Regions from separate parts of the Streptomyces globisporus C-1027 genome, predicted to be linked through region 2. Evidence: riboswitches for the same ligand, from Rfam matches in the RefSeq annotation. Region 2 holds a riboswitch; each other region holds the start of a gene.
The links. Region 2 has a riboswitch for cobalamin ahead of WQO_RS31885 (CbtB domain-containing protein). Riboswitches for the same ligand answer to the same signal wherever they lie in the genome.

Region 1: another riboswitch for cobalamin. It lies ahead of WQO_RS01895 (ABC transporter substrate-binding protein); the one in region 2 lies ahead of WQO_RS31885 (CbtB domain-containing protein).
Region 3: another riboswitch for cobalamin. It lies ahead of WQO_RS07085 (cobalamin biosynthesis protein); the one in region 2 lies ahead of WQO_RS31885 (CbtB domain-containing protein).

Annotation. Positions count from the first base shown of each region.
Region 1 is NZ_CP013738.1:469,644-472,907, reverse strand. It holds gene WQO_RS01900 (beta-ketoacyl-[acyl-carrier-protein] synthase family protein) at 1-1,183, shown strand, start outside; cobalamin riboswitch at 1,366-1,552, shown strand; gene WQO_RS01895 (ABC transporter substrate-binding protein) at 1,613-2,659, shown strand; gene WQO_RS01890 (FecCD family ABC transporter permease) at 2,656-3,264, shown strand, end outside.
Region 2 is NZ_CP013738.1:7,220,868-7,224,131, forward strand. It holds gene WQO_RS31875 (4'-phosphopantetheinyl transferase family protein) at 1-371, shown strand, start outside; gene WQO_RS31880 (histidine phosphatase family protein) at 437-1,027, opposite strand; adenosylcobalamin (AdoCbl) riboswitch at 1,154-1,247, shown strand; gene WQO_RS31885 (CbtB domain-containing protein) at 1,293-1,508, shown strand; gene WQO_RS31890 (CbtA family protein) at 1,605-2,360, shown strand; gene WQO_RS31895 (SDR family oxidoreductase) at 2,584-3,264, shown strand, end outside.
Region 3 is NZ_CP013738.1:1,619,348-1,622,611, reverse strand. It holds gene WQO_RS07090 (cobyric acid synthase) at 1-924, opposite strand, end outside; gene WQO_RS07085 (cobalamin biosynthesis protein) at 968-1,948, opposite strand; cobalamin riboswitch at 2,066-2,243, opposite strand; gene WQO_RS07080 (hypothetical protein) at 2,378-2,608, opposite strand; gene WQO_RS07075 (inorganic phosphate transporter) at 2,621-3,264, opposite strand, start outside.

The DNA.
Region 1 (3,264 bases), 6.8 Mb from region 2:
CACCCCGGTCGGCCACACCACCGACACCACCTGGGGCGGAGTCCGCGCCGGCCTCTCACCCGCCCGCACCGTCCCCGAACTGCAAGGCTGCGCCGTCGACTTCGCCTGTACGGTCTCCGGCATCGACCTCGACGACGCGGTCGGCGGCAGGTCCGCGTTCCGGATGGGCCGGTACGTCAAGTTCGCCCTCCTGGCCGCCCGGGAGGCGGTCGCCGACGCCGGGCTCGACCCGGCGCACTGGGACGGGACCCGGGTCGCCGTCGTGGTCGGCACCAGCAGCGGAGGATCCGCCGGACTCACCGAACAGGCCGTCGCCCTGGAGCGACGCGGCCCCGAGGCCACCTCGCCCTCGGGCATCCTGCTGACCATCCCGAACATGCCTGCGGCCGAGATCGCCATCGCGATGAAGGCCACCGGACCGAGTCTGGCCCCGTGTACCGCCTGCTCGTCCGGGGTGACCGCGCTGTCGGTGGCCCGGGACATGCTCACGTTGGGCCAGTGCGACATCGCCATCGCCGGGGCCACCGAGTCGATCGTCTTCCCCGTCGCCATGACCGGTTTCGCGCGCTCCGGCGCCGCGGCACCGCGGGACGGCGACCCCGCCCGCCTCTGCCGCCCCTTCGCCGCCGACCGGACCGGGATCGTCATGGGCGAGGGCGCGGCGATCATGGTCCTGGAGCGGGCCGAGGAGGCCCGCGCCCGAGGAGCCTCTCCCCGAGCGCTGATCGCGGGCGCCGGGGCCACCACCGACGCCCATCACCCCACCAGCCCGCACCCTGCCGGGGAGGTCGCACGGGCGGCCGTCGACGCCGCGCTGCGCGACGCGGGCTGGCGGGCCGAGGACGTCGACCACGTCAACGCGCACGGCACGTCGACCCCGCAGGGCGACGCCACAGAAGCCGCCCTGATCGGCCGGGCCTACCCGCACCGGCCGCCCGTCACCGCCCCCAAGGGCGTACTGGGCCACTGCATGGGGGCGGCCGGCGCCATCGAGGCGGGCCTGACGATCCTCACGCTCCAGCACGGGGTGATCCCGCCGATCGCGAACCTGGACGCCCCCGAGCCCGGGTTCGCCATCGACTGTGTCACCAAGACCCCGCGCGAGGTCCCCGTACGACGGGCCGTCAGCCACTCCTTCGGCTTCGGCGGCCAGAACGCGGTGATCGCCCTCCAGGCTCCGTAGGGGCCGGCGTCACCTTCCCGTCTGCCGGGCGACGACGGGAAGGTGGCGCCAGGCCCTGGGCCTGCCCGAGCGGAATCCGCACAGCCGGTACGGCGGGCCGACCCCGCGCCGTACCGGCCCCGCGCCGTACCGGCCCCGCGGCCGTGACCCACCGCACCGCGCCCGAGCTGCGAGAAGACGCGTGATAGCTTGCCGGGGCCAGTCGAACCCCAGCGACGGGGTCAGGGAATCCGGTGCGAATCCGGAACTGACGCGCAGCGGTGAGGGGGACGGGCGGGGCCACGGCCACTGGAGCACACGCGTGCTCCGGGAAGGCGTCCCGCCCGGACGAACCCGAGTCCGAAGACCTGCTGGCACCCGCGCCCGCACCGGGGCACGGGAACCGTACGACGGGCTCCGCGGCTGGGCCCAGAGACACAGAGGTCCTTCGTGCTGTCCACGGCCACCCCCGCTCCGATACGTACCGCCGCCCTGCTCGCGGCCGGACTCCTCCTGCTGACCGCCTGCGGCGAGGGCGGGAGCACCGGAGCCACCGACGGGAAGAAGGCCGAGGGCTTCCCGCTCACCCTGAAGAACTGCGGGCGCACCGTCACGGTGAAGGCGCCGCCCCAGCAGGCCGTCTCCGTCGACCAGGGGTCCACCGAGATCCTCCTCTCGCTCGGCCTGGCCGACCGGCTCGCCGGTACCGCCACCTGGAGCGACCCGGTGATGAAGGGGCTGGAGAAGGCCAACGCGGGCGTCGAGCGGATATCGGAGAACCGGCCCTCCTCGGAGAAGGTCCTCGACAAGGAGCCCGACTTCCTCTCCGCCTCCTTCGCCTCGACCCTCGCCAAGGGCGGCGTCGCCCCGCGCGAACAGTTCGAGAAGCTCGGCGTCCCGACCTACGTCTCGCCCGCCGACTGCGTCGGCAAGGACAACAGCGGCAGCGGCGACGGGGCCCGCACCGCACCCCTGACGATGGACAGCGTCTACACCGAAGTACGCGAACTGGCCCAGGTGTTCGGTGTCCCCGAACGCGGCGACGCCCTGGTGAAGAAGCTCCGGGCCCGGGTGGAGAAGGCCACCGACGGCATCGACGCCTCCGACGCCTCCCTCCTCTACTGGTTCTCCGACTCCAAGGCCCCCTATCTCGCGGGCTGCTGCGGTGCCCCCGGCGTCATCACCAAGGAGCTCGGAGCGAAGAACGTCTTCGACGACACCCATGACGAATGGCCCCAGATCAGCTGGGAGACCGTCGCCGACCGCAACCCCGACGTCCTGGTCATCGGCGACCTCAGCCGCACGACGCAGACCGCCGAGAGCGCCGAGAAGAAGATCGAGTTCCTGGAGTCCAACCCGGTCACGAAGACGATGGACGCCGTCAAGAACCGCCGCTACGTGCTGCTCAGCGGCCAGGCCATGAACCCCACCATCCGGACCGTCGAGGGACTGGAGCGTGTCGCGGCCGGACTGCGCGACTTCGGGCTCGCGGGGTGAGCACCGACAGCCGTACGGCCGCGAAGACGGCCGACGCGCCGCCTGCCGCCCGCCCGGACGTTCCCGCCCGGGTCGGCGCGCCGCTCACCGTCCTGCTGTGGGGCGGCGGACTACTCCTCCTCCTGGCCTCCGTCGCGGTCGCCGTCACCATCGGGCCCGCCCGGATCTCCGTCCCCGACGTCTGGTCGACCGTCGCCGCGCACCTCGGGTTCGGCGCGAGTGACCTCAGCCCGATCCGGGACGGCATCATCTGGAATCTGCGGATGCCGCGTACCCTCCTCGCCGCCGTGTGCGGCGCCGGGCTCGCGGTGTGCGGCACGGTGATGCAATCGCTGCTGCGCAACCCGCTCGCCGACCCCTTCGTCCTCGGTGTCTCCTCCGGCGCCTCCACCGGGGCGGTCGTCGTGGTCGTCCTCGGGGTCGGCGGGGGAGCGGTGTCGCTGTCGGCCGGAGCGTTCGTCGGGGCGCTCCTCTCCTTCGCCCTGGTGCTGCTGCTCAGCCACACCCTCGGCGGCTCCACCGACCGCGTCGTCCTCTCCGGCGTCGCCGCGATGCAGCTCTTCTCCGCCCTCACCTCCTTCGTCGTGATGACCTCCGCCGACGCC
Region 2 (3,264 bases):
TGCGGGAGTTGGTGGCCCTGCCCGCCGAGCGCGAGCGGATCGGTCCGCCCGCGCCGGAGGGGACGGGCGAGATCCACTGGGACCGCATCCTGTTCAGCGCCAAGGAGAGCGTCTTCAAGACCTGGTATCCGGTCACCGGTGTCGAACTCGACTTCGACCAGGCCGATCTGACGTTCCATCGCACCGACGGTCCGGGGAGCGACCATGGGTCTCAGGGCCCCACCGCCGCCGAGGGCACCTTCGCCGCCCGTCTGCTGCTCACCGATCCGGCCCTGCCCACGACGCTGCACGGGCGTTGGCGGGTCGAGGGCGACATCGTCGCCACGGCGGTGCTGGTCCGGCCCGACTGGCGGGAGAGCAAAGGAATGTGACGGCCGGTCGGCCGTGAGGAGCGGTGGGCTGTGGTGGCCGGCCGGTGAGCGCCGGGCCGTGCCGGTCAGCCGGCCGGGGGAGCGGTGAGCGGGCGCCCGAGCCCCACGTTCCACCGGCCGGAGCGCCCGCTGAGTTCGGTCAGCATCAGCGGGGCGACGTCCAGCCGCCAGAACGCCTCCGCCGGCAGGCGCAGGCCGTGGACGACCGCCGCCCGGACGACGGCGGCCTCGGCCACCACCAGGAAACGAGCGCCGGGTGCGTCCGGCCCCCCGAGGGAGTCCAGCCACGCCCCGGTCCTGGTCACCAGGTCGCACAGCGACTCGCCGCCGTGCGGAGCCGCCGACGGGTCGCCGAGCCAGGCCGCCACCCCCGCGGGTTCGGCGGCGGCCACCTCGTCGAGGCGGCGGCCGGCCCAGTCCGCCAGGTCCCAGCCCCCCAGGGCCGGTTCGGTCCGGGCCGTCAGGCCGAGGGCCTCAGCGGTTTCGCGGCACTGGCCGGAGGGGCCGCTGAGTACCAGCCCGGCCGTCGGCACCGTACCGGCGGCGGCCCGCGCACTCTCCCGGCCGGACCGGTCCAGGGGGGAGTCGCCGTCGAAGCGCGCCTCCCGCAGCGCCGCGTTCATCGCCGGTGAGATCAACATCACCCGTACTGTCATGTCCCTGCTTTCAATCCGGCACCAGTGGCCCCGCAGCCCTGTCGCCCCAAGGAATTCGGCCCCCGTGACGCTGCACATTTGACCATGGCGGCGCCTGCGTACAGGCGGTATGGTCTCGTCGACCATGACGAGGGTGGGACGGAAGTCCGGTGAGAATCCGGCACGGTCGCGCCACTGTGAACCCGCCTTCGGGCGGGAAGTCAGACCCGGCACCTTCGTCTGAGGCACCACAACAGGGACGCGTGTTCCCACAGGAGGTTCTGCCATGGCACAGTCCGCCGTTTCCGCTACGGGGACATCCGAGATCACTCCGATCTCGGCGAAAGCCATTGCCCCCTGGGCGGTCTTCTTCGGCATTCTCATGCTCGTCCTGCTGTACTTCGTCGGCGCCGAACAGGGCGCCACCGCACTCATCTCGGGCGAAGGCGTCCACGAGTGGGTTCACGACGGCCGCCACCTGCTCGGCTTCCCCTGCCACTGAGACATCTGAGGAACCAGGCCCCGCCGGAGAGAACATCCGCCGGGGAATCAGCGGACGCGCCCGGCAGCGGCAAGCAAGAGAAATCAGGAAACCATCGTGAACCCCATATCTGTCAGAGCCCTGCTCGTGCGCGGCATGCTCGCGGGCCTGATCGCGGGCGCGCTCGCGCTCGTCGTGGCCTATTTCCTCGGCGAGTCCCAGGTGGACGCGGCCATCGCCCTCGAAGAGGCCCACAGTCATGACCACGGCGGCGGCGAGGAGTTGGTCAGCCGCACCATGCAGGCCACCGGGGGACTCGCCACCGGCGTCCTGGTCTTCGGCGTCGCGGTGGGCGGAATCGCTGCCCTCGTCTTCTGTTACGCCCTGGGCCGCATCGGCAACTTCGGCCCCCGGGCCACGGCGGCGCTGATCGCGGGCGCCGCCCTGCTCACGGTCTACGTCGTACCGTTCCTCAAGTACCCGGCGAACCCGCCCGCCGTCGGCAACCCCGACACCATCGGCAAGCGCACCACCCTGTTCTTCCTGATGGTCGCCCTCAGTGTGCTGCTGGCCGTCGCCGCCGTCATCATCGGCAAGCGGCTCGCACCCCGCCTGGGCAACTGGAACGCGAGCATCGCGGTCGTCGCGGGCTTCGTCCTGCTGATCGGTCTCGCCTACGCCTTCCTGCCCTCCTTCGACGAGGTGGGCAAGGACTTCCCGGCGACCCTGCTGTGGGAGTTCCGACTCTCGACGCTGGCGGTCCAGGCGACGCTGTGGAGCACCTTCGGCATCGTCTTCGGCTTTCTCACCGAGCGGCTTCTGACGCCCGCCCCCCGTGCGGCGGCGCCGCGTACCGCGAGTGCGGTGGGCTGAGCCCGCGCGTGCCGACGCGCGCACGTAGTGACTGATGTACACCACAGAACCCGCCGGGGAGCATCCGGCGGGTTCTGTGGTGTGCGGGCGGGCGCGGAGGCGGGTAGCGATGTTCAGTAGCATCGCTACGATCGAGGGGTAGCGTTGATAACGCGATGGTGTTAGCGTTGATCTCATCGGGTTTCACGGAACGGCCGCGACCCCAGTCGCCAGGAGCAATGCCATGACCGATCAGTCCGCAACCGCATCGACATCCGCCCCTCGCCGGGTGGCCGTGGTCACCGGAGGGTCCCGGGGCATCGGCCGCGAGAGCGCCGAACGGCTCGCCGCCGACGGCTTCGCGGTCGTCGTGAACTACGCGGGCAACCAGACCGAGGCCGAAGCCGCCGTCGCCGCGATCGCCGCCGCGGGTGGCGAGGCCATCGCCCGGCAGGCGGACGTGGCCGACGAGGTGGCGGTCGCCGCTCTCTTCGATGCCGCCGAGGATGCGTTCGGCGGGATCGACGTGGTGGTGCACGCGGCGGGGGTCATGGCACTCGCCCCGCTGGCCGAGCTCGAACTCGATACTCTCGACCGGATGCTCCGCACCAACATCCGGGGCACGTTCGTCGTCGACCAGCAGGCGGCGCGGCGGCTGCGCGCGGGCGGGGCCATCATCAACTTCTCCAGCTCGGTGCTGTCGCTGGCCCTGCCCGGCTACACCGCGTACGCCGCGACCAAGGGCGCCGTCGAGGCCATGACCCTGATCCTCGCCCGGGAGCTGCGCGGCCGGGACATCACGGTCAACGCCGTGGCTCCGGGGCCGACCGCCACCGCCCTCTTCCTGGACGGCAAGGACGAGGAGACCGTCGCACGGATGGCCGCCCAGCCGCCGCTGGAACGGCTGGGGACCCCGCAGGACATA
Region 3 (3,264 bases), 5.6 Mb from region 2:
CCCCGGCACGATCACCAGATCCGCGTCGGCCAGCTCCTCCGCCCGGTCCACGAACCGCACGACGACGCCCGGTTCGGCGGCCAGCGCGTCCACGTCCGTGAAGTTGGACATCAACGGCACCGCGCAGACCGCGACCCGCAGCACGTCCTCCCCGTGCGGCGGCGCCACGACCGACTCCCGCACCGCACCCCGCAGGGAGACCCGCAGGCCGTCCTCCTCGTCGATGCCGAGCCCGTGGGCGTACGGCAGCACCCCGTACGTCCGCCGCCCGGTCAGCCCGTACAGCATGTCGAGCCCCGGCTCCAGCAACGAGACGTCGCCCCGGAACTTGTTCACCAGGTAGCCCGCGACCAGCGACTGGTCCTCCGCGCTCAGCAGCGCCGTCGTCCCGAAGAACGAGGCGAAGACCCCGCCCCGGTCGATGTCCCCGACGACCAGCACGGGGAAGCGGGCGGCCCGCGCGATCCCCATGTTCACGATGTCGGTGCGCCGGAGGTTGATCTCGGTGGGGGAGCCCGCCCCCTCGCAGATCACCGCGTCGTACGTCGACCGCAGCTCCTCCAGGCAGTCGGTCACCGTGCCGAGCAGCGCCTCCTGACGGCCCCCGTGGTACCCCCGGGCGCTCATCTCGCCGACCGGCTTCCCCATCAGGACGACCTGGCTGGACCGGTCGCTGCCGGGCTTCAGCAGCACCGGGTTCATCAGTGCCGTCGGCTCCACCCGGGCGGCCTGCGCCTGCATCGCCTGGGCGCGCCCGATCTCCGCGCCCTCGCGGGTCACGAAGGAGTTGAGGGACATGTTCTGCGCCTTGAACGGCGCGACCTTCACCCCTCGGCGCACCAGCCAGCGGCAGATGCCCGCCGTGACCACGCTCTTGCCCGCGTCCGAGGTCGTTCCCGCGACCAGCAGCCCGCCGCCCCTCATGCCCGCCCCCGTTCCCGTACGGCACTCCACCGTGTCGCACCGCTCATGCCCGTCCCCGCTTCCGCCCCGCGACCGACCGCCGCGCGGCCAGGTGGCCCGCCGCCAGCCGGCCCGCCACACACACCCCCAGGGCCAACGCACCGACCCGGCGCGACAGCCGCACCGCGCGCTCGATGTCCGCGCCCCGGACCTCCCGCCCGGCCGCCCCGTTCAGCACCGGCCGGTGCTCGACGCGCCCCGCGTACGCGAGCGTGCCGCCCAGCCGTACGCCGAGCGCCCCCGCGAACGCGGCCTCCACGGGCCCCGCGTTCGGGCTCGGGTGGCGGTGTGCGTCCGCCTTCCAGGCGCGTACGGCCTCCGAGGGCCGCCCGCCGCCGACCACGGCCAGCGCGGCCGTCAGCCGGGCGCCCGGCCACCCCGCGACGTCGTCCAGGCGGGCCGAGGCCCAGCCGTAGCGGCGGTGACGGGGCGACTTGTGGCCGACCATCGCGTCCAGCGTGTTCACCGCCCGGAACCCGACCAGACCCGGCACCCCGCCGATCGCCCCCCACACCAGCGCGCCGACGACGGCGTCCGACGTGTTCTCGGCGACCGACTCCACGACCGCGCGGGCGATCCCCGGCCCGTCCAGGGAGTGCGGATCGCGCCCGCACAGATGCGGCAGCCGCTCCCGGGCCACCTCCAGGTCCCCGGCGGCCAGCGCGCCCCCGATCGCGCGGGCCTCGCGGCCCAGCGACGTACCGCCGACGACGGACCAGGCGGTGGCGGCGGTCAGCGCGACGGCGAGCGCGGGGCGTCCCCGTACGGCGCGGGCGGTCAGCGCGGCTGCCCCCACAGCGCCTCCGGCGCACACCAGGGTGTGCAGCGCGCCCCGGCCACGGTCGTCACGCCACAACAGGGACTCGACCCGCGCCGCGGCGCGGCCGAATCCGGCGACGGGGTGGCCCCGCCGGGGATCGCCGAGCAGCGCGTCGGCGACCATCCCGGCCGTGGCGCCGTACGCGAAGATGCGATCGGCACGCACGGCTCAGCCCGTCGCGGAAAGAGGCGTTCCGGCACGGAGGGGCACAGGAAGCGGCGCAGGGAAGGGCGCACGGCGGCCGGGCATGGCGTAGGTCCTCACTCAGGGTCCGCGCCCTGGTTCGACGTGACCGACGACGAGAGTCTCCTGGCTCCCGGATCCGCAGTTCCCCCGGCCTTCCAGCCCGCGTACCGCGAGCCGTGACGTCCGGTGTGGGGGAGTGCTCCCCGGTGACAGTGGCGGGACCGCGCCGGATTCGCACCGGCTTCCTCTGCTGTCGCCGTAAATGGCTCCGGCAGTCCACCACGCCCCGAGAACAGCCGTCAACTCGCTGTTGACCTGCGAGGCTCCACTGTGGGCGGACGCACATCGGGCCGGACACACGAGGTGTGTCCGGCCCGAAGGGAGTGCGAGGAACGCGGGGGTGCGGCGTCAGGCGACGATCAGATAGATCCCGTACGAGACCGCCGCGACGCACAGCGCGAAGCAGGCGTACGCGCCGGTGCGCGCCAGCGCGACCGACCCGCCGGAGGCGCTGCCTCCGGCCGTGGCGGACTGCTTGGAGAGAGCGACGATGCCCAGGGTGAAGAGGCCGACCAGCGCGACGGTGACCACGAGGCTGACACCGAAGACGGAGGCGAGAGCTGCCCAGTCGATTTTCATGCGGATCTGTCCTTACACCTTGGCCGGCGGCCGGGCCGGGTCGTCGGGCGCCGAAGCCGGGGCCGGGATGCTGGAGATGAGCTCGGGCTCGGAGGCCGGGACTCCGATGGGCGGCGGCTGGACCGCGGCGATGGCCGTGGTGACGACGCCCTGGGGCTCGTCGCCGTCCGTGTCGTTGACGTTGGTGTGGTCGACCGGCTGGCGGCGCGAGGCCACCCAGATGGCGAACGAGCCGCCCACCAGGATGACCGCCGTGACGGCGATGCCCCAGGGGCCCTGCTTGGTCAGGAACTCGGCGCCCGCGCCGACCAGACCCGCGGCCGGCAGGGTCAGACCCCAGGCGACGAACATCCGGGTGGCGGTGGACCAGCGGACCACGCCCCCCTTACGGCCGAGGCCCGAGCCCATCACGGCGCCGGAGCAGGACTGCGTGGTGGAGAGCGAGAAGCCGAGGTGCGAGGAGGCCAGGATGACGGTCGCCGCGCTGGTCTGGGCGGCGAAGCCCTGCGGCGGCTGGAGGTCGGTCAGGCCCTTGCCCATGGTGCGGATGATGCGCCAGCCGCCGAGGTAGGTGCCGAGCGCGATGGCGACACCGGCGGAGACGATGACCCACATGGGCGGGTTGGAGCCGGGGGCCAGGACACCGCTGGTGACCA